One region of the Clostridium sp. JN-1 genome, then DNA from elsewhere that is predicted to be linked to it. Evidence: riboswitches for the same ligand, from Rfam matches in the RefSeq annotation. Region 1 holds a riboswitch; the other holds the start of a gene.
What was found. Region 1 has a riboswitch for glycine ahead of EBB51_RS01115 (GrdX family protein). Riboswitches for the same ligand answer to the same signal wherever they lie in the genome.

Region 1 (16,396 bases):
AAAATTATACAATTATTAACCTTTTCCGTGATTACAACGAAACTAACAAAAATAGTAAGATTTTTGATTATAATGCTTCAGGATGCAATAGAGACGGTTTATCTGTACGTACTGCACTTTATATGATGAAAAGTTTAAAATGTGAAAATAAAATACTAATAGTCCTATCTGATGGAAGACCTAATGATATGCAGTGCATACAAGACAGCGAAACTAATCGTGCTGAATATGATTATGCAGGTGTCATGGGTGTAAATGATACTGCTTTGGAAGTGAGAAGAGGTCGTCAGGATGGAGTTTCTATCCTTGGTATTTTCACAGGGAGTGATGAGGATTTTCCTGCCGCAAAAAAGATATATGGACACAACTTAGTTCATATAAAATCTTCAGAAAGGTTTGCTGATACAGTAGGAGTTATGTTAGAAAATGAATTAAATAATATGTATGATTGAGTAAAAACTTTACGGAATCATATTAATAGGAGAAGCCTATAATTTTTTTAACATATAGTAAATTGATACGACCAATACATTTATAACAATTGATTATTATTTTATTTCATATTATAATAAGTTTACAGATAACTTTATACAGGTATTTACTTAAATGTAAATAAATTAATAAACATGAGAGTTTTGAGCAGGGTAAATTCCTGCTGATAAATGTATATTAGAAATTGAATAACGATGGATTAGGAGGATTAAAATGAGAATTGCAAACAGAAAAAAGTTTATGCTTTCCTGTATTTTTTTTACTTTATTATCGTTATTGTTTGGGAAAAATCAAGTTTTGTGCAATGGGGGTTCTACTGTAAAAGGACAAGCTGTTATGGCATCAAGTAAAGATAAAGGGGTTTTAATTAAGCATAAACAGGAGAATAATAAATATACTATAGTTCTAGATGCAGGTCATGGTGGTGTTGACAATGGTACTAGCTATGGAAATATGTACGAGAAAAACTTGACTCTAAAAATAGTTAAATATGCACAAGAATATCTTGAAAATGAGGGATATAACGTTGCGCTTACAAGAAATAGTGATGTACTTGTGCCATTAAAAGAAATAGGCAGCAGAGTAAATGCGGCAAATGGAGATGTATTTGTTTCTGTTCATATTAATTCAATTAATGATACAGATTTTAATGGTATTACTACATTATACTATGATCCAAAAGGATATCAAACTAATCAGAGGATAAAATTGTCGGAGATATTAGAAAATCAAGCAGTTAAGTCTGACAATTGGAACAGTAAAGGAATAAAGAAACAAAATGTGGCTGTACTTAGATATAGTAAGATACCTTGTGCTTTAGTTGAGTGTGGTTTTATAACAAATAAGGATGATAGGGACAAGCTATCTAAGGATAGTGTTCTTAAAAATTTAGCACAGAATATCTCTGATGGTATAATAAAATATCTTGATAGTGGTAAGTGACAAGCTGTATAAGTTAGTAAGTTTTCTTTTACCACTTTCTCTTTACTCTTTAGATGTTATGGGGTAATATATTAAGAAGAGTTTTATAAGAATAAATAATTTTATTGGTTATTGAAAAGGAGGACTTGTGGTGAGTTTAAATATAGTATTATTTCAGCCAGAAATACCGCAAAATACTGGCAATATAGCAAGAACTTGTGTTCTTACTGGTAGTAAACTTCATCTTATAAAACCATTGGGCTTTAGTTTAGATGAAAAACATTTAAGGAGAGCAGGACTTGATTATTGGCCTTATCTAGATTTAAGTATATATGAGTCATATGAAGAATTAAGAGAAAAATATAAGAATTCAACATTTTATTTTTCTACAACTCATGGAGAAAATTTTTATCATGAAGCTAATTTTAAAGATGGCGATTTTATTGTTTTTGGTAGAGAATCCTGTGGATTGCCAGATTATATAAGAGAAAGTGATCCTAAAAGATGTATAAGAGTACCAATGATAAATACAACGACACGTTCGCTGAACTTATCAAATACAGTTGCTATAGTGGCATATGAAGCATTAAGACAGATGAACTTTCCGATTATGAAGTAGGAAGGAAGCGAATCAATGGAAAAAATAAAAATAATTACAGATAGTACTTCAGATTTACCAGTTAATATAATAAAAAAATATGATATTGAAGTCCTTCCGCTAATTGTCAATGTTGAAGGTAAAAGCTATAGGGATGAATTGGATATAAATTTAATTGGGCTTTTTAAGAAAATGGATAATAGCAGTGAATTTCCGACTACTTCACAAGTTAATCCTCAAAGGTTTATGGATTGTTATAAAAAGTATTTAGATGAAGGATTTAAGATAATATCAATACATATATCATCAAAGTTTAGCGGTACATATCAATCAGCATGCATAGCTAAAGATACATTGCAAAGCCAAGATATAACTATAATAGATAGTTTAAATGTGACTTCAGGATTGGGTATTTTAGTTATAAAAGCTGCTAAACTTAAGGAAAAGGGTTATGAAGTTAAAAAAATAGAAGAATCTATATTGGAAACTATTCCGCATGTTAAAAGTGCATTAGTATTTGATACTTTGGAGTATCTTGTCAAGGGTGGAAGGCTGTCCAAAACCGCTGGGATCATAGGAAGTATACTTGATATAAAATTGATATTAGAAATAAAAGACGGTGAGCTTGTTGTTATAGATAAAGTTAGAGGAAGCAGAAAAGCTGTGAGAATCATACTTGAATATTTAAGCAAAAAAAATATGAAAAAAGATGATAGTGCTGTACTTGTACATGCTAAAAATAAAGATGTACTTGAAATATTGAGAAGAGAATTGCAGTTAAAAGTTGACGGCCTTATAGAATGTACTGTAGGGTGTGTAGTAGGAATACATGCAGGACCGCGTGCCTGTGCAATATTTTTTGTAGAGGATTATTAATTATTTAAGGTATATTGACTTTAACTGATGTACCTTTTATTTATGTTTTTAGAATGAGTTATATATATGGTAAATTTATAGATGCTATAACAAAACAAAATAAGACATATATTGAAAATGTATAGAAAAGTTTCGATATATGACATATAATATAACTGATACATAAAGTATTAATATATTTGGATGAATTTTTCGGGAGATTAAGTATAAGTACCAAACGCTGTATAATTTGTTTGGGATGACTACTTAGCTATAATTTTTATAGTATCCTTAAGTGGATAGCCGAAGGAACAAGTATTATCTCCTTAAATAATATGAATTTCTCAGGCACAAGGACCGAAAAAGGACATAACTCTGGAAAGTATTGAACACCGAAGGAGTAAATCTCTCAGGTTAAAAGGACAGGGGTAAAAGGGTAGTCTTTTACTTATGTCCTTAATTTTTTATACAAATTTAATTGAAGATTCTGAAAGGAGCGGGATGTGATAGAGCCAGTAATAATTGTTACTAATAATCCATTGAGTAGAGACAGATTCCAAACTAAACATAAGGTTTATTTTATAAATGGAAATGTCATGGATGTATTAAAAATGGTAAGAGATTATGTACACTGCGGACATAAACTTTTAACACATCCACTGGTGGGAAGTGTTAAACCAAATCAAATACCATATAGAACTATTTTACTAAGCAGTGATAAAAAAGAAAATGTAGACTTTCAATCTCTAGGTTATATAGAAAAGAGTATTTATACAACTCAAAAGTTTATAAAAAATTATGACATTCCAATGTGGGATTCTAGTGTTTTAAATGATTTTTCAGTAATAGATTATGACATTATAAAACACGTATTTGAGTAGTATTTTATATTAAAAGTTACATTTTTAATAAAATCGGAGGTGTAATATGTCACATTTGTATGATTGTGTAATAATTGGAGGAGGACCAGCTGGGCTTTCTGCAGGTATTTATGCATCTAGATCCAGAATGAATACATTGTTGATAGAAAGGGCAAAATATGGAGGACAGGCGACTACGACAGATGAACTAGAGAATTATCCAGGATCTATTGAAGATTGCACAGGAACAAGTTTAAGTCAAAGAATGAAGAGTCAAGCAATGAACTTTGGAACAAAGTTTGTTAAAGATGAAATAATTGATGTTGATTTAGATGGTGAAGTAAAAGTTATAAAAGGCAAAAATGACAAATACGAAGCTAGGACAGTTATAATTGCAACTGGAGCAAATCCTAGACTTTCGGGATTTAAGAATGAAAAAGAATTAAGAGGACGTGGAATTTCATACTGCGCAACTTGTGATGCAGACTTTTTTACTGACTTAGATGTTGCAGTAGTAGGTGGAGGAGATTCGGCTATTACTGAAGCAATTTATCTTACAAAGTTTGCTGAACATGTTACAGTTATACACAGAAGAGATGAGCTAAGAGCAGTTAAATCACTGCAAGAAAAGGCATTTGCCAATGATAAAATAAGTTTTATATGGAATTCAACTGTAGAAGAAGCTGTAGGTGATGAAATATTAGAGGAGTTAGTTATAAAAAATAAAATAACAGGTGAAAAAAGTAAATTAAAAGTTAACGGATGTTTTGTATTTGTTGGATATAATCCTATTTCTGAGTTATTTAAAGGTAAGGTTTCTATGGATGGAAGGGAATATATCATAACTGATGAAGACATGAGAACTAACGTACCAGGTGTATTTGCAGCAGGTGATATAAGAAAGAAGTCATTAAGACAAGTTATAACTGCAGCAGCAGATGGTGCAATAGCAGCAACTACTGCTGAAAAATATATAGAAGAAAATAAAATTTTAGGTTAGGAGGGTTAACATGGTTGAACTTACAAAACAAAATTTTGAAGACGAAATTTTAAATTATGCTGATAAGCCTGTATTTGTAGATTTTTGGGGTGATAAATGCGAAGTATGTAAAGAACTTATGCCTGGAGTCCATGAATTGGAGAAAAAGTATGGTGATAAGATTAAGTTTTCAAGCCTTAATATAAGCAAAGCTAGAAGACTTGCAATAGGACAAAAAGTTTTAGGATTACCTACTATGATAATTTACAATAAGGGAGAAAAAGTTAACACGATTACTGCAGATAAAATTACTTCATTGCAAGATGTTGAAAGTTTTATTAAATCATATTATGAGACACTATAAAAAATTTGGAGGTGAGTATATTGCGTTTAGAGATAGGAAAAATTAATATTAATGATCTTCAATTTGGCAGTGAAACAAAGATTGAAAATGAAGTTTTATATGTCAATAAAGATGAATTACTGAATAAAATTAGTAATGATGACAGAATTCAAAGTATTAAATTAGATATTGCTAAGCCAGGCGAAGAAATTAGAATAATACCTGTAAAAGATGTAATTGAGCCTAGGGTTAAAGTTGAAGGTAAAGGGGGTATATTCCCTGGATTTATAAGCAAAGTTGATACTGTTGGTTCTGGAAGAACACATGTTTTAAGTGGTGCTGCAGTAGTTACTACAGGCAAAGTTGTTGGATTTCAAGAAGGTATTATAGACATGAGTGGAGAAGGTGCAAAGTATACACCATTTTCAAAGACAAACAATTTAGTAATAACTTGTGAAGTCAAAGATGGGGTAAACCAGCATGAACATGAAGAAGTTCTTAGAATATTAGGATTTAAAGCAGCAGCTTATCTTGGTGAAGCAGGAAAAAATGTAAAACCAGATGAACTTAAAGTGTATGAAACTTTGCCGCTTTTGGAGCAAGTTAAAAAGTATCCAGATTTGCCTAAAGTAATTTATGTTTATATGCTTCAAAGTCAAGGATTGCTGCATGATACGTATGTATATGGAGTAGATGCAAAAAAGATTATACCAACATTTTTATATCCAACAGAAGTATTTGATGGTGCAGTAGTTAGTGGAAATTGTGTATCAGCTTGTGATAAGAATCCAACTTATGTACATTTGAATCATCCAGTTATTGAAGATTTATATGACAGACATGGTAAAGATATTAACTTTTTAGGCTGTGTTATCACGAATGAAAATGTTTACCTTGCAGATAAAGAAAGATCTTCTAGTTATACTGCTAAATTAGTAAAGTTCCTTGGAGCTGATGCTGTAATAATATCAGAAGAAGGATTTGGAAATCCAGATGCTGATCTTGTTATGAATTGCAATAAAATAAGTGATATGGGTATTAAAACGGTGCTTATAACTGATGAATATGCAGGACAAGATGGAAGTTCACAATCACTTGCAGATTCTACAGCAAAAGGAGATGCTGTTGTTACTGCTGGAAATGCTAATGAAGTAATAGTACTTCCTAAGATGAAAAAAGTAATAGGACACCCTGAAGCTGCTAACATAATTGCCGGCGGCCACAATGGAAGCTTAAGAAAAGATGGTTCCATAGAGGCTGAACTCCAGGTCATAACTGGATCTACCAGCGAAGTTGGATTTAATAATTTAAGTGCTAAAGTATATTAAATCAAAAGTTAGCTTAAAACAAAGTATCCTATTAAATTTTATAAAAATAAAAAGTGTCCAAATTTTATTATAAAGCAAGTTACCTTAAATTATAAGGTTTATTTAAAAGTAGAATGTGTCTATAGATAAATTATAGTTATACAAATGAAATGAAAAGTTTAGAGGAGGATGATTTCTATGTTAAAAGGCAAAAAAGTTATTGCTATAGGAGATAGAGATGGAATACCAGGACCAGCTATTGAAGCTTGTGTAAAATCAGCTGGAGCAGAAGTTATTTTTGCATCAACAGAATGCTTTGTTTGAACGGCCGCAGGTGCTATGGATCTGGAGATCCAACAAAGAGTAAAAGACTTAACAGAAAAATATGGTGCAGAAAATATAGTTGTAATTTTAGGTGGAGCAGAAGCAGAAGCATCAGGACTTTCAGCTGAGACAGTAAGTGCTGGGGATCCAACATTTGCTGGACCACTTGCAGGTGTTGAACTTGGTCTTGCTGTGTATCACATGGTTGAACCAGAAGTAAAAGAAGAATGTGATGCTGCTGTTTACGATGAGCAGTGTGGAATGATGGAAATGGTATTGGATGTAGATGAAATAATTAGTGAAGTTAAAAATGTAAGAAAAGAGTATTCTAAATATTAAAACTTGAAGGGAGGTAATTATATGATTAAGGTTATACATTATATAAATCAATTCTATGCTGGCATAGGTGGAGAAGAAAAAGCCAATGTAGAACCTGAAGTTAGAGAGGGATTTGTAGGACCCGGTATGGCATTGAATAATTTAATAAAAAAAGATGATGCCCAAATAGTTGCTACAATTATATGCGGAGATTCTTATTTTAATGAAAATATGGATAAAGCTAAAGAACAAATAATAGATATGGTAAAAAGGTATAACCCAGATTTGTTTATAGCAGGGCCAGCTTTTAATGCAGGAAGGTATGGTATGGCTTGCGGTGCTATATCAAAGGAAGTTATTGATAAATTATCTATACCAGCAGTTACAGCTATGTATCCTGAAAATCCGGGGGTTGATTTATTTAAAAAGTATGTATATATAGTTGAAACTAAAAATAGTGCAGTTGGAATGAGAAAGGCTCTTCCAAAGCTTGCAGGTTTAGGTTTGAAACTTGTTAAAAATGAAGAAATAGGAGATCCTGAAGAAGAAGGATATATAGAAAGAGGAATAAGAAAAAATTGCTTTAGGGGAGAAAGAGGCTCCAAAAGAGCAGTTGATATGCTCGTAAAAAAATTAAATGGAAAAGAATTTACTACTGAATTTAAAATGCCTGTATTTGACAGAGTAGATCCAAATCCGCCTGTAAAAGATATAACTAAAGCAAAAATTGCCTTAGTTACATCAGGTGGAATAGTTCCTAAAGGCAACCCAGATCATATAGAGTCTTCAAGTGCTTCTAAGTTTGGAAAGTATAATATAGAAGGAATTGATGATTTAACATCTCAAACATATGAGACAGCACACGGCGGATATGATCCAAGTTATGCAAATAGTGATGCTGATAGGGTACTGCCTGTCGATGTATTGAGAAAGATGGAAAAGGAAGGCAAAATAGGTTCACTCCACAAATACTATTATGCTACTGTTGGAAATGGTACAGCAGTGGCTTCAGCTAAAAAGTATGGTGAAGCAATAGTTAAAGAACTTATAGCCGACGGTGTTCAAGCAGTTATACTAACCTCCACCTGAGGAACTTGTACTCGCTGCGGTGCAACGATGGTAAAAGAAATAGAAAGAGGAGGATTGCCAGTAGTTCATATGTGTACAGTAGTTCCTATATCATTAACAGTAGGAGCTAATAGGATAGTACCTACTGTTGCGATACCTCATCCTCTTGGAAATCCTAACCTTAGCTCAGAAGATGAGTTTAAATTAAGGTATAAGTTAGTTGAAAAGGCATTAACTGCACTTTCAACTCCTGTTGATGGACAAAAGGTGTTTGAATAATAATTATATAACCGGGAATTAAAAATTGAAGATATTTAATTTTTAATTCCCAAAGTTTTTAAATGCGAATGGAGGTTTAAAAATGAGTTTCCCAGTTATAAAAAAAGCTTCTTATGTTTTGATAGATGTTCCGGACATGGTAATTAACAATGGCACTACTCAAACATTGGAGAGGAAGACAAATCCAGAATCAGATTATCTGAAGAAAATAAAAAGTCATTTAAGATCTTTTGACGATGTTGTAGCATATCCACCAAATCAAACGTACATAGGAAACTTAACTCCAGAGGAATTATCTCAAATAAAAAGACCATGGCACTTAAATAAAATTGAAGATGCAAAGAGGTTTGGAAAGTTTGGAGAGATAATGACTCAAGAGGAGTTCTATGGACTGTTAAAGATTTGTGATGTATTTGATTTAGTTATTCTTGAAAGTTCATTTACTGAACTTGTGAGAGAAAAGTTTAAGAAACATCCTATTTTAAATACAAAAGTTGATGAACTTAAAGATGGTGAAGATATAGAACATATAAAAAAGCTAGTAGATGACAATATAGCAGATGCAATTTATCAAAATGATAAGTTAGTAGGATGTGTGAGAAGGGCACATGAATTTGATACAAATTTATCTTCACATGTGATGCTTGAAAATTTGTCAGTTAAAGCATCAGGAGTTTTAGCTTTAATGCATCTTGTGGAAAATTCTAAAGTAGATGTAAATGATATAGATTACTTAATAGAATGTTCAGAAGAAGCTATAGGAGATATGAATCAGAGAGGTGGAGGAAATATTGCAAAGGCCTGCGGAGAAATAGCTGGTATAAAAGGTGCTACAGGGGTCGACATGAGAGGATTTTGTGCAGGCCCAACACATGCACTTATAACAGCTTCAGCACTTGTAAAGTCAGGAATTTACAAGAATGTTGTTGTATTTGCAGGTGGATGTACGGCTAAACTTGGAATGAATGGTAAGGATCATGTCAAGAAAAATATACCTATACTTGAAGATTGTCTTGGAGGATTTGCAATACTTGTTTCTCAAAATGATGGGATAAATCCTGTTATTAGAACTGATGTAATTGGCAGACATACTATAGCTGATGGAGCTGCACCACAAGCTGTAATAAAAGCATTGGTACTTGATCCACTTGCTAAAAATGGAATGAAAATTACGGATGTAAATAAGTTTGCACCAGAATTGCAGACACCAGATATAACTGAACCAGCAGGTGCAGGAGATGTACCAACTCAAAACTATAAAATGATAGGTGCTCTTGCTGTTAAAAGCGGTCAGCTTGATAGAAAACAACTGCCTGCTTTTGTAAAAGAACATGGTTATCCTGGATTTGCACCTACTCAAGGTCATATACCATCGGGTGTACCTATAGTTGGTCATGGAATAGAACACATATTAAATGGAAAACTTGATAATTTCATGATAATAGGAAAAGGAAGCTTATTCCTTGGAAGAATGACTAACTTATTTGATGGAGTATCAGTACTTGTTGAAAAGAATAAAGGATTAGAGGAAGAGCCTGCAGGAATTTCAAAGGATGAAATAAAGAAGTTAATAGCAGAAGAAATGAAAAAATTTGCAGAACAATTACTCAAGTAGTGATTATATATACCCAAAAGTTTACTTAATGGGGAGGTATAAAATAGTATGAATCAAGTAAAGAAAATGATAGCAGAATCATTTAACGAAATAGCAGATGGCATAAAGAGCGGAAGTTTTAAGGAAAGATTAAAGATAGGGCTTACACTTTATGGTTCAGAGCATGGGATAAATGAAATGATAAAGGCTGCAAAGCTTGCCAAAAGCAAATATGGAGATTTTGATATAGTGCTCATAGGTCCAAAAGTAGATTGTGGTTTTGAAAATGCAGAAGTAAATGATGCTAAAGACGGCCATGATAAAATGGTAGAACTTCTTGAAAAAGGAGAGATAGATGGATGTGTAACACAGCACTTTGATTTTCCAATAGGAGTTTCTACTGTAGGTAAGTTAATTGCTCCTGCAAATGGAAAGGAAGTTATAATTGCAACTACGACAGGAACTACTTCTACAAATAGAGTTGAGGGAATGATAAGAAATTCAATATCTGGAATTGCAGTTGCAAAATCAGCAGGAATAGTAAATCCAACAGTTGGAATCTTAAATATAGATGGTGCAAGAAAAGTTGAAAGAGCTTTAAGGGAATTACAAAGTAATGGATATGAAATAAAATTTGCAGAATCACTCAGAAAAGATGGTGGAGCAGTTATGAGGGGAAATGACATATTAGCTGGTACACCAGATGTTATGGTATGTGATTCCCTTACTGGAAACTTGCTTATAAAGATTTTTTCAGCTTATACGACAGGTGGTAACTATGAAGTTTTAGGATATGGATATGGACCTGGAATTGGAGAAGATTACGACAAACTTATAAATATAGTATCTCGTGCATCGGGAGCACCACTTATATGTGAAGCACTAAAATATTGTTCAGTATGTGCTGAAGGAAAAGTTTTAAAGCTTGCAGGGGATGAATTCAAAAAAGCCCAAAAAGCAGGACTTTGTGATATATTAAAAAATACAATTGAAAGGGAAAAACAAACTTCAAGTAATAAAGAAGAAGTTAAAGTTCCTCCAAAGACTGTTGTTACCTATGCAATACCTGGAATAGATATACTTGAACTAGATGATGCATGTAATGCATTATGGAAGCAAAATATATATTGTGAAAGCGGCATGGGATGTACAGGACCTGTAATTTTGGTAGCAGATGATAAATCTGAAAATGCAATAAAGGTTTTGGAAGGCGAAGGATATAAATAAAAATTTAATATCTAAATAATTTAATCTAAACAGCTGTAATATTTAAAACTTAAGGAGAATTGCAATAGTTTTAAATATTATAGCTGTTTTTAAATTACTTATTCCGGTGGCATATGGTAAAACATATCAAAAATAAACGTTATATGTAGTTTTATATATTTTATCATTTTTCATGATATAATAAATTAAAGGGATAATTTTAAGTTTTATTATGGAAATGAGGTGTCACTGTGAATTTGGATTTTAGTCTAAACTTAACACAGGAGCAGAAGTTAGTTATGACGCAGCAGATGCAGCTTTCGATAAAGCTGCTTCAAATGTCGAGTCTTGAACTGGAACAATATGTTCAAAAAGAAGTTCAGGAAAATCCTGTACTTGAAGCTAAAGACACATCTAATAATGTAAATTCAGAAGAAGACAGTATAGATTATAAAAAGTTAATTAAATATTTAGAATTTGATAACTATAGTCATCACAATTATGTAAAGGATGATCAAGAGGAAGTATCACCGTTTGCATTTATTTCAGAAAAAAAGTCCCTAAAAGAATACTTAAAAGAGCAAGTAAGAGATATAAGCGAAAGTGATTATATGAAATCAATTTGTTTCTATATGATTGAAAACATAGATAGCAGAGGCTATCTTGATATAAGTGATGAAGAAATTATAAGAGAAGTTAACATATCAAAAGAATCAGAAAGGCATGCTTTAAAGATTATTCAAAGTTTAGAACCATATGGAGTAGGAGCTAGAAATATTAAAGAGTGTTTGAAAATACAAGTTGAAAAAAAAGGAATAATGGACAGCAATATTTATAAAATAATAGATGAATATCTAGAGCTAATAGCTGAAAATAAATACAGTACCATAGCTAAAAAGCTTAAAATAGATGTAAAACAAGCACAAGAATATGGAGATATAATAAAATTGTTAGAACCAAAGCCTTCAAGAGGTTTTTATACAGGTGAAGAAACAAAGTATATAGTTCCAGATGCGTATATAAGGAAGATAGATGATAAGTATTATATAGTAATGAATGATGATTTACTGCCAAGGCTTAGCATAAATACTATGTATAAAGATATAATAAATCATGAAGATGACAAGGATGCAGTTGATTATGTGAAGGAAAAACTCAATGGTGCTGTATTTTTAATCAAGAGTATACAGCATAGAAAGAGTACTATATATAGAGTTATAGAGAAAATATTAGAACTTCAAAAAGAGTACTTTGATTATGGTGAACAGTACTTAAAGCCAATGACATTGAAGCAAATAGCAGAAATTTTAAATATGCATGAATCCACTATAAGTAGAGCAGTAAGAGATAAATATATATACACGAATATGGGTACTATAAAGATTAAAGACTTATTCACTACTGGCATATCATCACCTTTTAATGGAGAAGATGTTTCTGTAAATTTAATAAAGAAAACTATAAGAGAATTAGTTGATAATGAAGATAAGAAAAAGCCGTTATCCGATCAAAGTATATGTAATATATTAAATCGAAAAAACATGAATATTTCTAGAAGAACTGTAGCAAAATATAGAGAGGAATTAGGAATAAAGTCATCTAAGGGGAGAAAAAGATTTTAATTCTCCCTATTGTTCACAATTTGTTCATGACTTTCGGAAAAAATACTATTTAAAAAAATTATGATTTGATTTATAATATAGGTGGGACGAAAAAGTTATCAGCGGGACGCTTTGTGACCAAAGAGGTGTTTGAATGGAGCAATTATTGAAATTACAACAAAAAATAGTTCCCGAAATGCTAGAGTTATTGGAAAAGAGGTACAGCATACTGAGGACGATATATTATAATCAGCCTATAGGCAGAAGAGTGCTTGCCAATAATTTAGGTATAGGTGAGAGAATAGTCCGTACAGAGATAAACTTTTTCAAGAGTCAGAATTTTATCGAAATAAATACTCCAGGTATGACAATAACAAAAGAGGGAGAAAAGATCATTGATAACCTTAAAGATTTCATACATGAAATGAAGGGTTTATCAGATATAGAATACATAATAAAAGATTACTTAAAATTGAAAGGTATAATAGTTGTTCCAGGGAATTTAGATGAAGATAATACTGTTATGAATGAACTTGGAAGAACAGCTGCATCTTATTTGAAAAGTATTATAAAAGATAATAGTATAATTGCGTTAACTGGTGGATATACGGTTAAAGAAGTAGTTGATAATATGGCTAGAATTTCAGGACTTAAAAATGTTAAAGTAATTCCAGCAAGGGGCGGTATGGGTAAAGATGTACAGACCCAAGCAAATACTTTGGCAGCAAATTTAGCAGGTAAATTAGATGCAAATTATAAGTTACTTCACGTTCCAGATAACTTAAGTGATAAGGCGTTAAGTACTATTATACAAGAAAAGGATATTAAAGAAACTTTAAATATAATACATAACTCCAATATTCTGATTTATGGTATTGGTAGAGCAGATCAAATGGCTAGAAGAAGAGGATTAAGTGAAGATGATGTACAAAAAATCGAACAAGTAGGCGCAGTTGGAGAAGCTTTTGGTTACTATTTTGATAAGAATGGTAAAGTTGTTTATTCAACTCCAACCATAGGAGTTAAAAATGAAAACATAGATAAGATTGAATTTCTTGTAGCAGTTGCAGGTGGAAAGGAAAAAGCAGAAGCTATAATTTCCACTGAAATAAACAATACAAATAGTGTACTTATTACAGATGAAGGAGCAGCACGAGAAATTGTAAATATTATAAATAGCTAAAAATAATTATTAATATAAATGTTGTATTTTTGTTAGTTTTACCTTATTTTATATTGTTTAACTAAATAAAAAGCAAATTATTTAAATAACAGGAGGAATTTTTAAATGATTAAAGTTGGAATTAATGGTTTTGGAAGAATAGGAAGAAATGTATTTAAAGCATTGGTAAAACATTATGCTAATGAATTACAAGTAGTTGGTATAAATGACTTAACTGATGCAGAGACATTAGCTCACTTATTAAAGTATGACTCATTATATGGAAAATTTGATGGAACAGTTGAAGCTAAAGAAAACTCAATAGTTGTAAATGGAAATGAAATAAAGATTTTCTCAGAAAGAAACCCTAAAGATATAGATTGGAATGGCGTTGGAGCTGAAATAGTTATAGAATCTACTGGATTATTCAGGGATGAAAAAGCTAAAGCTCATCTTGGAGGAACAGTTAAAAAAGTTCTTATATCAGCACCAGCAAAAAATGAAGATATTACAATAGTTATGGGTGTTAACGAAGAAAAATATGATCCAGCAAAACACAATGTAATTTCAAATGCTTCTTGTACTACAAACTGCTTAGCACCATTTGCTAAGGTTCTTGACAGAGAATTTGGAATAGTAAAAGGATTAATGACAACAGTTCATTCATATACTGGGGACCAAAGATTACTTGATGCTCCACACAAAGATTTAAGAAGAGCTAGAGCAGCTTGTGAATCAATGATACCAACAACTACAGGAGCTGCAAAAGCAGTTGCACTTGTATTACCTCAATTAAAAGGAAAATTAAATGGATTTTCACTTAGAGTTCCTACTCCTACAGTATCATGTACAGATTTAGTTGCAGAACTTAAGAAAGATGTAACAGTTGAAGAAGTAAATGCAGCATTCAAAAAAGCAGCTGAAACTGATATGAAGGGAGTACTTGGTTACAGCGATGAACCATTAGTATCTATAGACTATAGAGGAGACGAAAGATCTTCAATAGTAGATGGAATGTCAACTATGGTTGTTGAAGGAAACATGGTTAAAGTTGTTTCATGGTATGATAATGAATTTGGATATTCAAATAGATTAGCAGACTTAACTAAGTATGTTGCTGATAGACTATAGTAGATAAATATTATAAGGTCTGGTTTTGTAGTTTTGGCTATAAGGCTGGACCTTTTTGACCTGAATATATATGTATTGCTTTTGCGAATAATAAAATATATGGTAAGATAAAGTTATTGATAAATTTTAATTAAAAGAGGTGTACTTAAATGGCAGTTTATAACAAAAAGACTATAGAGGATATAGTTGTAAAAGGAAAAAAAGTTTTGGTAAGATGCGATTTTAATGTACCACTAGTTGATGGTAAGATTACAGATGAAAACAGATTAGTTGGAGCACTTCCAACAATCAAATACCTAGTAGAACACAATGCTAAAGTTATACTTTGTTCACATCTTGGAAAGCCAAAGGGAGAACCAAAACTTGAATTATCTCTAGCTCCTGTTGCAAAAAGACTTTCTGAATTACTTGGAAAAGAAGTTTTATTTGCTGCTGATAAAAACGTAGTTGGTGAAAATGCTAAAAAAGCAGTTAGTGAAATGAAAGATGGAGATATAGTTCTTCTTGAAAATACAAGATATAGAAAAGAAGAAACTAAAAATGAAGAAAACTTCTCAAAGGAATTAGCATCACTTGCTGAAATATTTGTAAATGATGCTTTTGGAACAGCTCACAGGGCTCATTGTTCAACAGTAGGGGTTACTCAATTTGTACCAACAGCAGTATGTGGATATTTAATACAAAAAGAATTGAAGTTCTTAGGAAATGCTGTTGAAAAACCTCAAAGACCATTTGTAGCAATTTTAGGTGGAGCAAAGGTTTCAGATAAACTTGGTGTTATAAATAATCTTTTAGATAAAGTTGACACACTTATAATAGGTGGTGGAATGGGTTATACATTCTTAAAGGCACTTGGCAACGAAATAGGTCAGTCACTTCTAGAAGCTGATAAGATTGATTATGCAAAAGATATGATAAAGAAAGCAGAAGAAAAGGGAGTAAAATTACTATTACCTATAGATATAACTTATACTAAGGATTTTGGAAAAGATGAAACTCCTTTTATTTCAGAAGGAAGAAGTATTCCAGCTGATCATATGGGAATGGATATAGGACCTAAGACAGCAAAACTTTTTGCAGATGCAGTAAAAACTGCAAAGACAGTTGTATGGAATGGACCAATGGGAGTATTTGAATTCCCTAACTTTGCAAAAGGAACTCGTGCTGTAGCTGAAGCAATGGCAGAATCAAATGCTATAACAATTATAGGCGGAGGAGATAGTGCTTCTGCTGTTAATAACTTTGGACTCGGGGACAAAATGACACACATATCCACAGGCGGTGGAGCATCACTTGAATTTTTGGAAGGAAAAGTTCTTCCTGGTATAGCAGCATTAAATGACAAATAATTTAAGTGC
Region 2 (16,396 bases), 1.0 Mb from region 1:
AAAATGGCCTGCATACTGCGAGAAAGAAGCTTGGAGCTCTAATTGAAAGACCTTTTTTATATTCAAATATGTCAGCTTATGAAAATTTAGAAGCTTGCAGACTTCAAAAAGGCATCCCTGGAAAGGATTGTATAGAAAGAGTTATAAAGCTATTAAATTTAAGTGATTTGAAGAATAAAAAGGTACGTGATTTTTCCCTTGGCATGAAACAAAAACTAGGTATTGCCCTGGCAATAATTGGAGAACCTGAATTTTTAATGCTGGATGAACCTATAAACAGCATTGATCCAATAGGCATTATGGAAATAAAAGATATTTTATTACAACTAAATAAAAATAGAAATACAACAATACTTATTTCAAGTCACATTTTAAAAGAGCTTTATGACTTTGCAACTTGCTACGGAATTATTCATAATGGAAAGTTATTAGATGAATTTACTTTAAAAGAACTAAATAAAAGATTTAATAAAAGACTGAAAATTAAAGTTGATGATGTAAATAAAACTGCTCTTGTTCTGGAAGAAAAACTTAATACCCATAATTTTAAAACTTTGGCAGATGATACTATACTGCTATATGATTATGTTGATAATCCCGGGAGAGTTTCATATACAATTTTTAAAGAAGGTATTACAATACTAGAGCTGACACCTGAATCAGATAATCTTGAAAACTATTTTAAAAATAAAGTTGGAGGAAACAAGTGATGTATAACTTATTAAAATTTGAAGTGTATAAATTAAAACATAATAAGATATTTTTAAGTTCTTTAATGATTACATTGCTTTTAATCATATATTCCATATACTTGTTCTTCCACAGCAAAGTTACACTTAAAATACTCGAAACTTCTCTGCAGGGAAATGAATTTGGCTTTATAGTCAATAATTTTAAAGATAGACTTCACCCAAAAGCAATTGAATTTTTTTATTCATCCTTTGGATTTTCCCCTTGTATAGCTATAATTTTAATATTTATAGTTGGCAGCCTTGTATTAGATGAATTTTCAAGCGGTACAATAAACAATACTATAGTATATGGTCATACAAGAGATGAAATTTATATATCAAAATTTATTACAGCATCCTTATCAGGTCTTATACTAACCGCTCTTTTACTATTCGGTACGATAGCTTTAGGCAGCTTCATAAATTTCTCTAGAGAATTTCTTTCTTTTAATGACCTAATTAAATCAATTGAGTTTACTATTCTTGCGGCCTTAATACTTTCAAGTTTAACCAGCATTTATATGTGCTTATCGATGTTTATACAAAATAAGCTAATATTCATAACGCTCATCATATTAACTATAATTTTAACAACAAGTTATCCCCCTTGTTTTGAAAGTATCATAAAATATTCCCCTATTTTTATGCTTATAGACATGAGTTCATTTAAACCCGATCCATACAGTATTATATTTTCATCATTCATTATCATTGTGATTACAATAATTATTGGTATACTTAGATTCAACAAACTAGAACTTAAGTAAAATAACTTGCTATGAACTAATCATAAAATTCAACAAATTTATATAAGTTAATAATGTTTCGCTTTAGCGAAACAAGCCATCAAAAGTTTAATTAAAGATTTTTCGTAAGTACAGCGGAGAAAAATCCTCCTTCACTGTCAATTGTCCTCTGTCCTATGTCCTCTGTTTTTATATGCATTATCTCCTCTTGTAGTTCCATTATGATTTATTTTCCAAAGTCCTTTATTGTTTTCCCTTGCCTCTGCACAAAACTTTTTAAAATAATCTGCATATTTAACATTAGGTGAAATTGTCATTTGCTGTGCATAACCTTCTGATGCCAGTATTGCATTGAACATCTTGCTCTTGATTTCAGATTCATTTATTTCTTTTGGAACTTCGAGCCAAACATATCTCAAAAGTCTTCCATATTTATCGGTATCTCCTGCATCCTTTTCAAGATATACAGTTTTATCTAATAGTTGTGATTTTGTATAATCTGATGCTTCTTTACCATATGGTTCATGCTTAGTAGTAGATTCTGGCGTATTCACGCCTATAAACCTGACCTTTGCCTTCTTTCCATTTTCCAATTTAACCTCAACAGTATCACCATCTATATGTCTTGTAACTACAGCTTTTTCAAGCTTTATTGGAGACTGCGATATATTATTTGTAGTTTGTTTTTCTTCAACATCATTACCTTGTTTTGAATTACTATTTTTAGATGAATTACTACTGCTTGAACAGCCTGCGCACATCACTAAAAATACGGCCGTTATAAACGTAATTACACCTCTATTAACAAGTTTGTTCATCTTTTATCTTTAGTGAGAATATGTATGTTAAGTACCAAAATCCCACTAAAATTCACTTCCTTTCTTTTCATGAGCTCTTATTTTATGAGCTGTACATATAATTTCTATAATTTCCACATGAGTTATTATAGCATATGAAAATATATTTATGCTTGATAAAAAGCATAGATTTCCCAAGGAATTAAGCGGTGGTGAGCAGGAAGAAGGAAATTTATTCTCTAATTCTAAACAGTTCTTCCTTTATAGTAGTAGTCGGCTACACTCTTGGAGTACCACTGCTTCTTGCATCCATGCGTGCTCTATTTAAATCAATAACAAAAGACATGAGTTTGTCCTTCCCAGTAACTATAAATTACATTTATGTTTTAGTAGGTTTTGTTATAATATACTTGACCTATGAGCTATCAAAGTTATTAAGCAGACGAAAGATAAATAGAATTTCCATGGCTGAAGCTTTAAAATCTAGAATGGAATAGGGTTCGCTAATTTAGGTCAATCTCTTTTAAAATTCCAATTTAAAAAGGGACTATCTCAAAATACAACTTTAAGGTAGTCTCTTTATACTTAACTTAAATTCTCAATTCTAATTACATTTTCAATCTTATTTACTTCTTCCAATTTCTTTATATTTTCTAAAGATTTATTAACATCACCTTCAAGAGTTTCATGAGTAACAATAACTATATATACAAACTCTCCTTTTTTAGGCTTTTGTATAAAAGATAAAATGCTTACTTCATTTTTACCAAGAACAGCAGCTATTTTCCCTAAAACACCCGGAAGATCCTTTACCGAAATCCTCAAATAATATTGAGATTTAAAGCCTTCTACAGGAACTACTTCTTTATCTGTGTAATTCCTAACTAAAACATTTGCCCCTTCAGTATCATTCCTCAAAACTGATATAATATCTCCAACCACAGCACTGCCTGTTGGTAACTCACCTGCTCCTCTTCCATATAGCATTAAGTCTCCCACAGCATCTCCTTTAATTAAAATAGCATTAAAGGAATCATTAACATTTGCTAAAGGATGGATAACTGGAAGCATTGTAGGATGCACTCTAAGTTCCAACTTGTCATTTACTTCCTTAACTATTGCCAGAAGTTTTATGACATATCCAAGTTCTTTACCATATTCAATATCAACAGCATTTATTTTAGTTATCCCCTCTACATATATATCATTTACATCTACATCTGTCTCAAATGCCAGAGTAGATAAAATAGCTAATTTATAAGCTGCATCATGCCCCTCTACGTCAGAAGTTGGATCTGCTTCAGCATATCCTTTTTGTTGTGCTTCTTTTAGCGCTTCATTAAAGCTCATATTTTCTAAAGTCATCTTAGTGAGTATATAGTTAGTGGTTCCGTTTATTATACCGACAACCTCTTGTATTTTATTAGCAGTTAAGCTTTCATTTATAGCATTTATTATAGGGATTCCACCAGCTACACTAGCTTCAAAATTTACAATAACCCCATTTTCCTCTGCTTCTTTAAAAATTTGCTGGCCGTTAGTTGCAATAAGCATTTTATTAGCAGTTACCACATGCATCTTTCTTCTTATAGCATTTATTACATAATCCTTTGCAGGCTCTATGCCCCCCATAACCTCTACTACAATTTTTATACTATCATCATTAAATATTTCGCTGGCATCTGTAGTTAAAAGCTCTTTTGGAACATCTACAGTTCTCTTTTTATCAATATCTCTAACCAATATCTTTGCTATCTCAATATCATAACCGGATCTTTTCATTATTGCTTCTCTATTAAAATTTAATATATTCCAAACACCCTTACCTACATTTCCTAAACCCAGCAGCGCTATTCTAACCTTTTTCATAACTTTGCCCCCTCTTTCTAGCCATAAGCTACCAAACTATGCGAATGCTTTATATATGCTCCTCAGTGCTTTTTCAAAATCCTCATTTTCTACACCGACAGTTATATTTATTTCACTTGATCCCTGATTGATCATTCTAATATTTACGTCTCCCTCTGCGAGACCTCCAAATAACTTAGATGATATTCCCTTAGTTCTATCCATCCCTCTACCCACAGTGGCTATAAGCGCCATGTTAGGATAAACCTCCAAGGAATCTGGATTACACTGTCTCTTGATTTCCTCAAGTATGTTATCCAACTTATCTCCGAACTGTATATCCTCTATAACCAAGGAAACAGAATCTATGCCAGAAGGCATATTTTCAAAGGAAACTCCATTGCTCTCCAATATAGAAAGGAGTTTCCTACAGAATCCTTGTTCTGAGTTCATAAGCATTTTTTGTACAGCTATAACCGTGAAGCCTTTTTTGCCTGCTATACCAGTGATAGTTCCACTGTAGCTTATAGGCTTGTTATCATCCACAATTAGAGTTCCCTTGTCCTGCGGTCTATTGACATTCTTTATATTTATAGGAATACATGCATCTCTAATTGGAAATATGCTTTCCTCGTGCAGTACCTTTGCCCCCATATAAGAAAGTTCCCTAAGCTCTTTATAAGTTACCACTTCTATTGGCTTTGCATCTTCCACAATATTTGGATCTGCCATTAAAAAGCCTGAAACATCTGTCCAGTTCTCATAAAGTTCTGCACCTAGACACCTTGCAACTATTGCTCCAGTTACATCAGAGCCTCCTCTTGAAAAAGTCTTTATAGTTCCATCAGGCATTGCCCCATAAAAGCCTGGTATAACTGCCCTTTCCACCTCTGCCATTCTTTCATCTACAGCTTTTTGTGTAGCTTCAAAATCTATCTTTCCATAATTTTTAAAACGTATAATTTCTGCTGCATCTACAAATTCATAATTTAAATAGTCAGCAAGGATTAATCCGTTTAAATATTCTCCACGACTGGCTGTATAGTCTGCAGAAGCCCCATCTTCAATTTTCTTTTTTATTTCATCAAGGTACTTTTTTATATCTATCCTAATTTTAAGTTCCCTTGCAAGACCAGTATATCTATCCTCTATGTGCTTGAAAACATCATCAAAGGATATATTATTTTGAGCATGAGCATGGCATAAGTATAAAAGATCAGTAATTTTGTAGTCTTTACTAAACCTTTTACCTGGCGCCGAAGGCACAACATATCTTCTTTTTTTATCTTCTAAAATTATGCTTTTTACTTTTCTAAACTGCTCGCTATCAGCAAGCGAGCTTCCTCCAAATTTAGCTGCGATTAGATTATTCATTTTTAGCCCCCTAATAATTAGTTGTACTTAGATTATCTGCTTTAAATTATTTAGCACAGTACCCTCTTTGTCTATGTTAAGTTCTCTAGCTTTCCACTTACTTTGTAAATTTTCTAAAAAGCTTTGAATATTTTTGCAAAACTCCTTATCTTCTTCTTCAAGTATGACCATGATTGTTGGACCTGCTCCACTTAGAAATACGCCTAAGCAATTAAGTCTTTGGCACTCTTCTTTTATAGAATAAAAATTTTCTATAAGCTGTGCTCTGTAATCCTCATGCAGCTTGTCTTTACAAGCATATTTAATTAAATTAAAATTCCCGTTATTTAGTGATGATATCAAAAGTGCAGTTCTTCCTACATTAAAAATGCCATCCTTATAATTTATACTTTTAGGTAAAACCGCTCTTGATTTTTCTGTAGACAATGTAAAATCTGGTACAAGTGCACAAAACTTAATACCCTCTTTTACTCTTATATTATTATAAAAAACCTTATTATCTTCAGATATAGAGACAGTCATTCCTCCACAAAATGCTGGGTTTATATTATCTGGATGCCCCTCTACCTTAACTGCTAAATCTAAAAGTTCTTGATTATTTAAAACCCTCCCAGCTAATTCATTAGCACCAACAACTCCCCCTATTACACAGGCTGCACTGCTTCCAAGACCTCTACATACAGGTATATCACCCTCTATTTTTATTCTTAAGCCAGTAGGCTTGTAGCCTATCTTTTCAAAGCATCTTTTCGCTGCCACATATACTAAGTTATCTTCATTTTTAAATTTATCTTCACAGCCTTCGAAAACAAGCCCTTCTTTGATTTCCTCCATGTAAAATCTGTTATACATATTAAGTGCTATGCCAAGACAATCGAATCCCGGTCCCATATTAGCACTTGTTGCTGGCACTCTAACTTCTACCATAATATCACCTACACCCCTAAAAAATTTTTAATTACTTTTCTCATCTCACCCCTTTTACAGGTTACTTTATGACGAATTTCTTTTTTCTCTAACCCCTCTATTCCTCTAGGTATTTTCAAGTTCATCTTCTTAGATAGGACTTGTACCATATCAAAATCCGCAGCACTGCTGTCTGCAAAATTTAAAGCCTCGTTTATACTCCTTGGGAACTTAAATGGACTTGCTGTAGATGCTATTACAGTAGTACTATCATCATATGTATTTTTCTTATACTTTTCATAAACCTCATAAGCTACTGCAGTATGTGTATCTATGATATATTTAGAAGTTTCGTAGACCTTTTTAATTGCTGCAAGAGTTTCCTTTTCGTCAGCAAAGTCTCCATATAGTATCTTTAACTTTTCCTTCATTTCTTCAGTTATCTCATACCTTCCTTCTTCTTTAAGTCTATTCATGAGATTATTTATAAACTCCCCGTCTCTGCCGCTTATTTCATATAAGAATCTTTCTAAATTGCTGGATATTAAAATATCCATAGAAGGAGAGTTTGTTACGAAAAATTCCCTTCTTCTATCATAAATCCCCGTATTTATGAAATCTGTAAGCACCTTATTTTCGTTAGATGCACAAATCAATTTCCCAAGTGGTACTCCCATTTTCTTAGCATAAAAAGCCGCCAATATGTTGCCAAAGTTTCCTGTTGGTACAACTACATTTATGCTCTCTCCTTCCTGTATTTTTTTATTCTTTAAAAGACTTGCATATGAATAAACATAATAGACCACCTGAGGCACTAATCTTCCTATGTTTATGGAGTTTGCCGAAGAAAGCATATAATTATTTTTATTTAATAATTCATTAAAGGCCTTATCACCAAATATCTCCTTAACTCCATTTTGTGCATCATCGAAATTGCCATCTATACCAACTACAAAGGTATTTTTTCCTTCCTGTGTAGTCATTTGTCTCTTTTGAATTTCACTTACTCCATCCTTTGGATAAAAAACTACAATTTTTGTTTTATCAACACTGTTAAAGCCTTCTAATGCAGCCTTTCCGGTATCTCCTGATGTAGCTGTAAGTATAACTATTTCTTTCGTTATGCCTGCTTTATCTGCTGATGTTTTTAAAAGATGCGGAAGTATACTTAATGCCATATCCTTAAAAGCTAATGTCTTTCCATGATAAAGCTCTAAAAAATATGCTCCTGCCTTATAGGTTAATGGCGCTATATAAGAATTTTCAAACTTTTCATCATAAGCTTTGTCTATACATTCTTTAAGTTCAGCATCACTAAAATCATCAAAATACTTTTTAATAATATAAAATGCAAGTTCCTTATAGGTCATATTTCCCAGCTCTCTAAAAGATTTTGTGATTTTTGGAAATTGCTCTGGCACATATAATCCTCCATCTTCAGCTATACCTCTAATTATTGCTGAAGATGCTTCCACAGCTTTTCCCTTTCCCCTAGTACTTCTATATAACAACTTATTAGCCTCCCTTTTACAGTTAATGTCATTTACTTTTTAAATAGTGTATTGAGTAATACTTTATAATGTTTTTGTATAAAAGTCAAATGTATTTTATATATATACAAAAATTCTAATTATAAAGTCTAAACGTTAACATTAAGCTGTTTTGCAATTTTTTTTAGCAAGTTAATAATTTTTTAAAAGCTAAAAATATTTAAAGTTTTAAATACAGTTCAAAATGCAAGATTTTTGTAGAAACTTTCTAGTTGAAAATGGTTTCATTACAAAAATAAACAAAATATGAAAATTGACTTAAATTAATGTTTATGTTAGGATTTTATTAAACAATTTAATACGGATTGGATGAATTTAGCGGAATAATTTTATTAAACCGTTATTGGACGAACCTCTGGAGAGACTCAATTGAGCACCGAAGGGGAAAACCAAAAAATATTTTGGTGAAGCTCTCAGGTAAAATGACAGGGGATTTTAGGCAGAAAATAGCTATCTATTTTTTGCTTTGAAAATCTTGCTTTCCAGGGACTAAGTTTAACTTTAGTCTCTTTTATTTTTGTCATATTACTGATCCATGATAATATTTTTTAATGTACAAAATTATAATTATAAGGAGTTAGAACCAATGATTAATTTTAATAACATAATGGAAACACTAAAAATGGATGCTGTTAAGAGACATGGGTAGAATAATAAAAAGAACTGCTTATTTCACAAAAGATGCAGACAGCATAGGCTGTGCCAAGCTTGTAGTATTTGCTAATGCAGTAGAAGATAATCCATTTATGACCGGTGCATTTCATGGAATCGGAGAAACTGATTTTAACACTCTAAATAAAGGCAATAGTTTTTATGCTGTAAGATTTAATAGTGATAAAAGCAATTTAGATGATAAAATATCCAAATTTAAGGATTACTTAGGAACTAAAGACGAAAGATAAATAGAATTTCCGCGGCTGAAGCTTTAAAATCTAGAATGGAATGAAATAAAGTAGCATTTACAATACCTTTGCCATTACTTTTTCCCCATTGATATCTAACTCCCCATTAAACTGAAATCCAAACTTTTGATATAAATGCAGAGCTCACTTATTGTCTTCATAAAGACTTAAATAAATTTCATTACAATTATATATCTTAATAAGATGCATAATTAATGCCTCTAACATGATATTTCCAAGTCCTTTTAATATATTGGTAATTCGTCATATGGGGTTTCTAGATTGCAGCCTAACTTACGCTCTGGGAAATATATACAGCCTTTGACACTGTAAAAACTTTTTTTATAATTCTTGGCGAAGTATTTTAGAAAATCTATAAACATTGATATTGTCTGAGGTGCGAGCTTATCAATGTTTATTAGATTTTCAAAATATTGAGCCTTAGAATGATTAAAAGTATTTATCGTGCTGAAGTTTGGCAGCATACCCCGGAGTGTAAACCAAGTTTAAAACTATAAAAATCTATTTATTTTAATTAAGCTTTACTAGCTTGTAATTGCTTATCTTTTTCTTCATTATCAATATCAATGCTAACAGGATTTTGTTTCGTATCACTTTCTGCAAAACTTTCGCTATCTTCCTTAGTCTCAGCATTAATATTATCACTAACTTCAGCTGGAGTTAATAATTCTAAACATTTTAAGACTTTTTGATTGATTATTTTCACAGCTAATAAAACAACTGCAATTCCTCCATATACAGCAATTGGTTCACATACTCCTGGAAGCAATTGTGCTAAAAGAAGCTGTTTAACAACAACACTTGCAGGATATCCTTGAGCTACATATTGATTTACAGTCTTTGTAAATAAGTAAATATTATTAGCTAATGATGCTATTCCAAGTATTGCTACAACTAAAGCAGCAATAGTTAAAAATTTTGAAAAAGAAGACTTTTTTGATTTTTTTAATACTTTCTTACCTTTAATTTTCATTATAGTTTATCTCCACTTCTACCTTAATGGTTATATTATAAATTTCATTATTTCTGCTGCAGCACATTACTTATTATATTATCCAACAATTGTTTCATTAAGGTGTCAATATTGTTAACAACTTATTACAAATAAATTTTATAGACTTCCTCATTTAACAATTGCCTCTATCACTACCTTATTGCAAGTACTGTAATTCGTAATATAAAAATATTGCAATGCAATATTTTTTTAGAGGACAGAGGACAGAGGACAATTGACAGAGAAGGAGGATTTTTCTCCGCTATACTGCGAAAAATCTTTAATTTGAATTTTTGATAACTCGTTTTGCTAAAGCGAAACATTGCTAACTTATATAAATTTAAAGATTTTTTTGCGTTAGCAAAAAATCAACCTTCACTGTCCTCTGTTTTTAATATCCTATTTTTTTATTTTTCGCAAAATAATAGAAATTATATATTGAAATGTATACCATTTAGATATACAATGTAACTATACAATTTAGGTATACATTTATGGGAGGTGCCTTTATGTTTTTTAAAACTACAAAACAATATGAAGATTTGAGATCAAAAATCAGAGGATTTGCTGAAGATGAAGTTAAACCTATTGCATTTATGTTAGATCAAGAAAATAAGTTTCCTTCAGAAGTAATCCATAAGTTAGCTGATATAGGTATGATGGGAATACCATATTCAAAGGAATATGGCGGTGCAGGATTAGATGTATTAAGTTATGCAATTGCTGTTGAGGAATTATCAAGAGTAGATGGCGGCACAGGTGTAATTCTCTCTGCTCACACATCTTTGGGGACATATCCAATTGCTGCTTACGGCACAGATGAGCAGAAAAAGAAATATTTGGTTCCACTAGCAAGAGGAGAAAAGCTTGGTGCATTTGGTCTTACTGAAGAAAATGCCGGCAGTGATGCTGGCGGTACAGAAACCACTGCTGTTTTAGACGGCGATTATTATATTTTAAACGGGGAAAAGATCTTTATCACCAATGGAGGAGAAGCTGATACTTACGTTATTTTTGCAGTTACTACACCAAATACTGGTACTCACGGCATAAGTGCTTTTATTGTGGAAAAAGGCTGGGAAGGCTTTAGTTTCGGTAAACATTATGACAAGATGGGTATTCGTTCTTCTGCTACTTCAGAGCTAATTTTCAATGATGTGAAAGTTCCTAAGGAAAATCTCTTAGGTAAAGAAGGTGAAGGTTTTAAGATTGCCATGTCTACATTAGATGGCGGTCGTATTGGTATTGCAGCTCAAGCTCTTGGCATTGCACAAGGTGCTTATGAACATGCACTTGAATATTCAAAAGAGAGAATTCAGTTTGGCAAACCTATATGCAGACAGCAAGTCATCTCATTCAAGCTGGCAGATATGGCTACAAAGCTTAGAGCAGCTAGATTTCTTGTTTACAGTGCAGCAGAACTAAAAGGAAATCATGAGCCTTACAGTATGGAAGCTGCCATGGCAAAACAATATACTTCTGACGTTTGTCTTGAGATTGTCAATGATGCTCTTCAGATATTTGGCGGAAGTGGTTATCTTAAGGGCATGGAAGTTGAGCGTGCATATAGAGATGCTAAAATTTGCACAATATATGAGGGAACTAATGAAATTCAACGTGTTGTTATAGCTTCCCACATCATAGGCAAAACACCAAAAAACGAACACACAGGTAAAGTTCCTCAAAATCAACCTGCAGCAGGTTATCGTAAAAAAGTGATTTTCAAGAAAGGAAGTCCTGAGGAAAAAGTTACCTCTCTTGTGGAAGCTCTTAAAAAAGATGGCTATGATTTCACAGTAGGAATACCTTTAGATACTCCTATCAGTAAGGCTGAAAGAGTAGTCAGCGTAGGCATGGGCATAGGTGAAAAAGAAAATATGAAGCTTATAAAAGATTTGGCAGTTCAAGCTGGCGCAGCTATAGGTTCTTCGCGTCCAGTAGCTGAAACTCTTAAGTATGTACCACTTAATCGTTATGTTGGTATGTCTGGTCAAAAATTTAATGGAAATCTTTATATAGCCTGTGGAATTTCAGGTGCAGGTCAGCATTTGAAAGGTATAAAAGACGCTGCTACAATTGTCGCTATAAATATCAATCCTAATGCAAAAATTTTCAAAAATGCAGATTATGGTATCGTCGGTGACCTAAAAGAAATTTTACCACTGCTCACTGCTGCTTTAGATAATGGGGAACCAAAGAAAGAAGCTCCTCCAATGAAGAAGATGAAGAGAGCTGTTCCAAAGAAAGTCGTTCCAACTTGGAAACATTATGTCTGCAATGGATGTGGTTATGAATATGATCCTGGTTCTGGTGATCCTGAAGGTGAAATAGCTCCGGGTACACTTTTTGAAAATATACCTAATGAATGGACCTGCCCTGCTTGCGGCGAAGAAAAAAACATGTTTATAGAAATTTGATTATGGTTTATAATTTATAGTAAATACTAGTAAATAATTTTTTAATGTAAAGGAGTATTAATATATGTATTGTGTTAGAAAAATAACTGAAGATCTTTATTGGGTTGGTGGCAATGATCATCGTCTTGCCCTATTTGAAAATATTCACCCTATTCCAAGGGGTGTTTCCTACAATTCTTATGTACTTTTAGATAAAAAAACAGTACTTTTTGATACGGTAGACTGGTCAATTTGCCGTCAGTTCATTGAGAATATTCAAGCTGTTCTTGGTGGCAAACCTTTAGATTATATGGTACTCAACCATGTTGAACCAGATCATGCAGCTTGCATTGAAGAAATTATTCTTCGCTACCCAAACATAAAAATTTTATGCACTAAAAAAGCGTCTATGTTCATGCATCAATTTGGTTTTCCTATCGATGACAAAGTAACAGAAGTCAAAGAAGGAGATACTATGTCATTTGGAAAACATAAAGTTGCATTTGTAGCTGCTCCAATGGTACACTGGCCAGAAGCTATGGTAACATATGACACTACTAACGGCGTACTATTTTCAGCTGATGCCTTCGGTTCTTTCGGTGCCTTAGACGGTAAGTTATTTAATGACGAGGTAAACTTTGACCGCGACTGGATTGACGATGCTAGAAGATATTATACAAATATTGTAGGCAAGTATGGTCCTCAGGTTCAAAGTCTTTTGAAAAAGGCATCTGCACTTGACATTAAGTTTATTTGCCCACTACATGGACCGGTATGGCGTAATGATATTGGATACTTTTTAGATAAATACGACAAATGGAGCCGTTATGAACCCGAGGAAAAAGGTGTAATGATAGTTTATGCATCAATGTATGGCAATACAGAAGCTGCCGCCAGCATTTTAGCAACAAGGCTAGTTGAAAAAGGAATGACTAATGTGGTTATGTATGATGTTTCAAAAACTCATGTCTCCTATTTAATTTCTGAGACATTCAAGTATAGTCATATAGTTCTTGCTTCTGTAACCTATAACTTGAAAATCTATCCACCAATGCTCAACTATCTAATGGATATGAAAGCATTAAATCTTCAGAAAAGAACTTTTACTCTTATAGAAAATGGCACATGGGCTCCTCAATCTGCTAAATTAATGCGTGAACTCTTAGATGGTATGAAAGAAATGACTATCTTAGATAGCAGCATGACAATAAGCTCATCTATGAAAGAAGATTCTAAGGATTCAATAGATGCCATTGCGGACAATATTATAGAATCAATGAAGTAGGTTTATAAATGGGAGGTACACTAAGTATCTCCCTACTTTATTTTTGAACTTGTGCTATTGGGTAATTGCTGTAGATGCTGCAATCTACCGGTTTCCACTTATTATTTTTTTGGTATTTATAATATGTTATAAAACTAGCTATGATATCATCATGATTTTCTCCAGATATATCTTGGTATACTCCTATTTCATTTGAACCATCACCATCTATATCCTGATTTAAAAATCTTGGCCCGTGTCCTATATAAGGGTATATCTTTTTACCTGAATCATTTGCACTTTGTATATATTTATCTTTACCTAAATCTACCTCATAACTTTTTTTAGATATATTAGAATATATACTTAGTACATTTTCATCTTGAAGCGAAAATGTTAAATCTTCTTCTTTCATAGGGAAATAGGCTGTCCCATTCATATTTGTTCCTAAAAGAGTTAAATTTCCATCTTTAAAACTTTCTATATCACAAGCTTGCATATGTGCACTTCCGCCATACTCCATAGTTACGATTATATCTTTAACTTTATCTCCACTTACATCAGCTAATTCAATTTTTCCACTTGCAGGAAAGTAATCATTATATACTTTTTTTGATATTATATTTCCAGTCTTTTCATCTTGAATGATGAGTTTACTTACATTATATTTATCATTTGTAAGTATTATATTTCCTTGAGAACCATCTCCAATTACATCTCCAATTTTGTAATCAACTATTTTGCTATTATCATCCTTATCAAATTCGCCGCCAACAGTTAATTTTTCTCCATAAAAGCTGTCTTCAATACTTGAATTTACAGATGCATTACCTCCAAGTATTATAACTCTATTATAATTAGAAGAATCTATATATTCCTTTTGATTTTGTATGTTGTTGTCATCAACTAAAATTATAGGGGAATTCAATTTAGCAGCTAAGGCACTTCCAGATAATGCGTCAGGAAAATTGCTGCCGCTAACAAGCACTATATAATTTGAATTCAAATTAAAATACTTGCATATATTCACGGACGTTTCATATCTATCTCTTCCTTGTATCCTTATCACGTTATTTGAATTCAAGTCTTTAACAGCATTTAAAATTTGACTTTTAACATTCTCTGAAAGTGATCCGCTGCCGCCTATCATATATACCTTTGATGGTTTTATAACGGACAATTCTTGAGATATTTTATTAGGTAGGGTATTTGAATCACTCATAAATATTGGATATCCCTTTGAAGCTGCTATACTAGATATACTAAGTGCATCGGGAAAATCTTGTCCACTTACAATTACAACGGGGGTTCCAGTTTTAACTTTAAGCTCATTTACTATTGCTATATTAGTATCAAATCTATTATTTCCTCCCAACCTTACGAAATTATAATTTCCAAGCTTTTTAAATTGTTCTAAATAACTTGAACTTATAGATGCTTCTCCTCCTAACGAGTATATATTCCCATTCTTATTTAAATGATTGCAAATATAATTTTGTGCATATTTATTATTGTCAAAATCAATATTGTCTACAAGCAATATAGGTGCATTTAATTTTTTCGAGAGTACACTGCCAGCTAATGCATCAGGAAAATTGTTACCACTTGCTAATATTATATTGTCAAAAGTCTTGTCTTCAAAGTTTTTAGCTATATTAAAAGATGTTTCATACCTATCTTGTCCATATATTCTTACCGTATTATAATACTTATCAGCTGCAAAAACTTTTCCAAGAGGACTCATTGAAAGTATGAATACAATTAATGCCAATATCTTTAAACTCCTCTTTGTCATATTAATCCTGCTTTCTTTCTAATGAATTTTTTGTATTTTATATATGCATAATATAACAGTTATCTTAAAAAAGTCAATATATTACTCAATTTTCAAAACTTCCACGTATTACAGCCTTATAATTATCAACCATTATTTTACCTTTTGATATCACAGTATGTATGCTTAAATTTTTATCAAGTAATAATATATCAGCATCATAATTTTCTTTAATATTTCCCTTGCCTTTTAGTTTAAGCAGCTTTGCTGGTGAAGAGGTCAAAGGTATTAAGGCTTCTTCCATTGAAATTCCATGTGATATACACATCCTTATTGTCTCCATATCAGTACTTGGAAGTTCGGTTTTTAAAGATACTAATCTATTATTTTCATCAAATATAGGCATACTGCCGCCTGCATCCGAACTCATAGTTATATGATAAGGCGAAATTTTTTCTTTTAACAATGTCTCATAAACTTCTGCAGCATATACTGCAGTATCACCTTCAGGTTTTATCCCAGTAGTTATATCTACATATCCTCCTGCTTTTGCGTATTCTATTGACTGTTTATAAACCAAGTTATTTCTGTTTATATGGGTTGGAAGTAAATTTTCATAAGGTACATCTGAATTCTTTATAACATCAAATATTGGCTCAAGTCCTCTTTTACCATCTCCCAAATGCATGTGTAATATACCGCATTTTCCTGAAAGCATTCCCCCTACTCTGCATTCACTTGCAAGATGTATCAAATCATCACACGATGGATTACTCCCTCTATGATCAGATACTGCAATTTCACCAACTCCTATTATTTTATCCATAAAAATGATGTCACTTCTGGCACTATCTGTAATAGTCCTAGTTGGCACCTCATAACATCCTGTCCATGAGTATGTAGTTATCCCCTCTTCTTCAAGTGCCCTAAGTTTTGCAATTAAATTTCCCATACTTCTTGTGCTGCCATCTGTACCAAGTAATCCAACACATGTAGTTACTCCACTTAAGGTTAGGTTTGTAAGCGTAAGTTCTGGAGTCCTTGTTTTAAATCCACCTTCTCCACCACCGCCAGCTGCATGAACATGTAGATC

Region 2: linked by a shared signal. The riboswitch ahead of EBB51_RS06055 (DUF711 family protein) and the one ahead of EBB51_RS01115 (GrdX family protein) in region 1 are both predicted to bind glycine.

What each region holds. Positions count from the first base shown of each region.
Region 1 covers NZ_CP033465.1:220,325-236,720, forward strand. Annotated here, with positions in the region: gene EBB51_RS01095 (hypothetical protein) at 1-452, shown strand, start outside; gene EBB51_RS01100 (N-acetylmuramoyl-L-alanine amidase) at 706-1,434, shown strand; gene EBB51_RS01105 (tRNA (cytidine(34)-2'-O)-methyltransferase) at 1,565-2,032, shown strand; gene EBB51_RS01110 (DegV family protein) at 2,048-2,887, shown strand; glycine riboswitch at 3,071-3,236, shown strand; gene EBB51_RS01115 (GrdX family protein) at 3,370-3,747, shown strand; gene trxB (thioredoxin-disulfide reductase) at 3,794-4,726, shown strand; gene EBB51_RS01125 (thioredoxin family protein) at 4,737-5,069, shown strand; gene EBB51_RS01130 (glycine/sarcosine/betaine reductase component B subunit) at 5,090-6,376, shown strand; gene grdA (glycine/sarcosine/betaine reductase complex selenoprotein A) at 6,548-7,018, shown strand; gene grdB (glycine reductase complex selenoprotein B) at 7,040-8,344, shown strand; gene grdC (glycine/sarcosine/betaine reductase complex component C subunit beta) at 8,427-9,959, shown strand; gene grdD (glycine/sarcosine/betaine reductase complex component C subunit alpha) at 10,008-11,165, shown strand; gene rpoN (RNA polymerase factor sigma-54) at 11,402-12,766, shown strand; gene EBB51_RS01160 (sugar-binding domain-containing protein) at 12,900-13,928, shown strand; gene gap (type I glyceraldehyde-3-phosphate dehydrogenase) at 14,034-15,038, shown strand; gene EBB51_RS01170 (phosphoglycerate kinase) at 15,188-16,387, shown strand.
Region 2 covers NZ_CP033465.1:1,221,877-1,238,272, reverse strand. Annotated here, with positions in the region: gene EBB51_RS06095 (ABC transporter ATP-binding protein) at 1-710, shown strand, start outside; gene EBB51_RS06090 (ABC transporter permease subunit) at 710-1,498, shown strand; gene EBB51_RS06085 (thermonuclease family protein) at 1,636-2,295, opposite strand; partial or broken gene EBB51_RS06080 (ABC transporter permease) at 2,493-2,771, shown strand; gene EBB51_RS06075 (homoserine dehydrogenase) at 2,860-4,143, opposite strand; gene EBB51_RS06070 (aspartate kinase) at 4,180-5,496, opposite strand; gene thrB (homoserine kinase) at 5,524-6,423, opposite strand; gene thrC (threonine synthase) at 6,432-7,913, opposite strand; glycine riboswitch at 8,298-8,391, shown strand; partial or broken gene EBB51_RS06055 (DUF711 family protein) at 8,569-8,734, shown strand; gene EBB51_RS06045 (hypothetical protein) at 9,390-9,848, opposite strand; gene EBB51_RS06040 (acyl-CoA dehydrogenase family protein) at 10,379-12,286, shown strand; gene EBB51_RS06035 (FprA family A-type flavoprotein) at 12,351-13,550, shown strand; gene EBB51_RS06030 (cell wall-binding repeat-containing protein) at 13,588-15,324, opposite strand; gene iadA (beta-aspartyl-peptidase) at 15,410-16,396, opposite strand, start outside.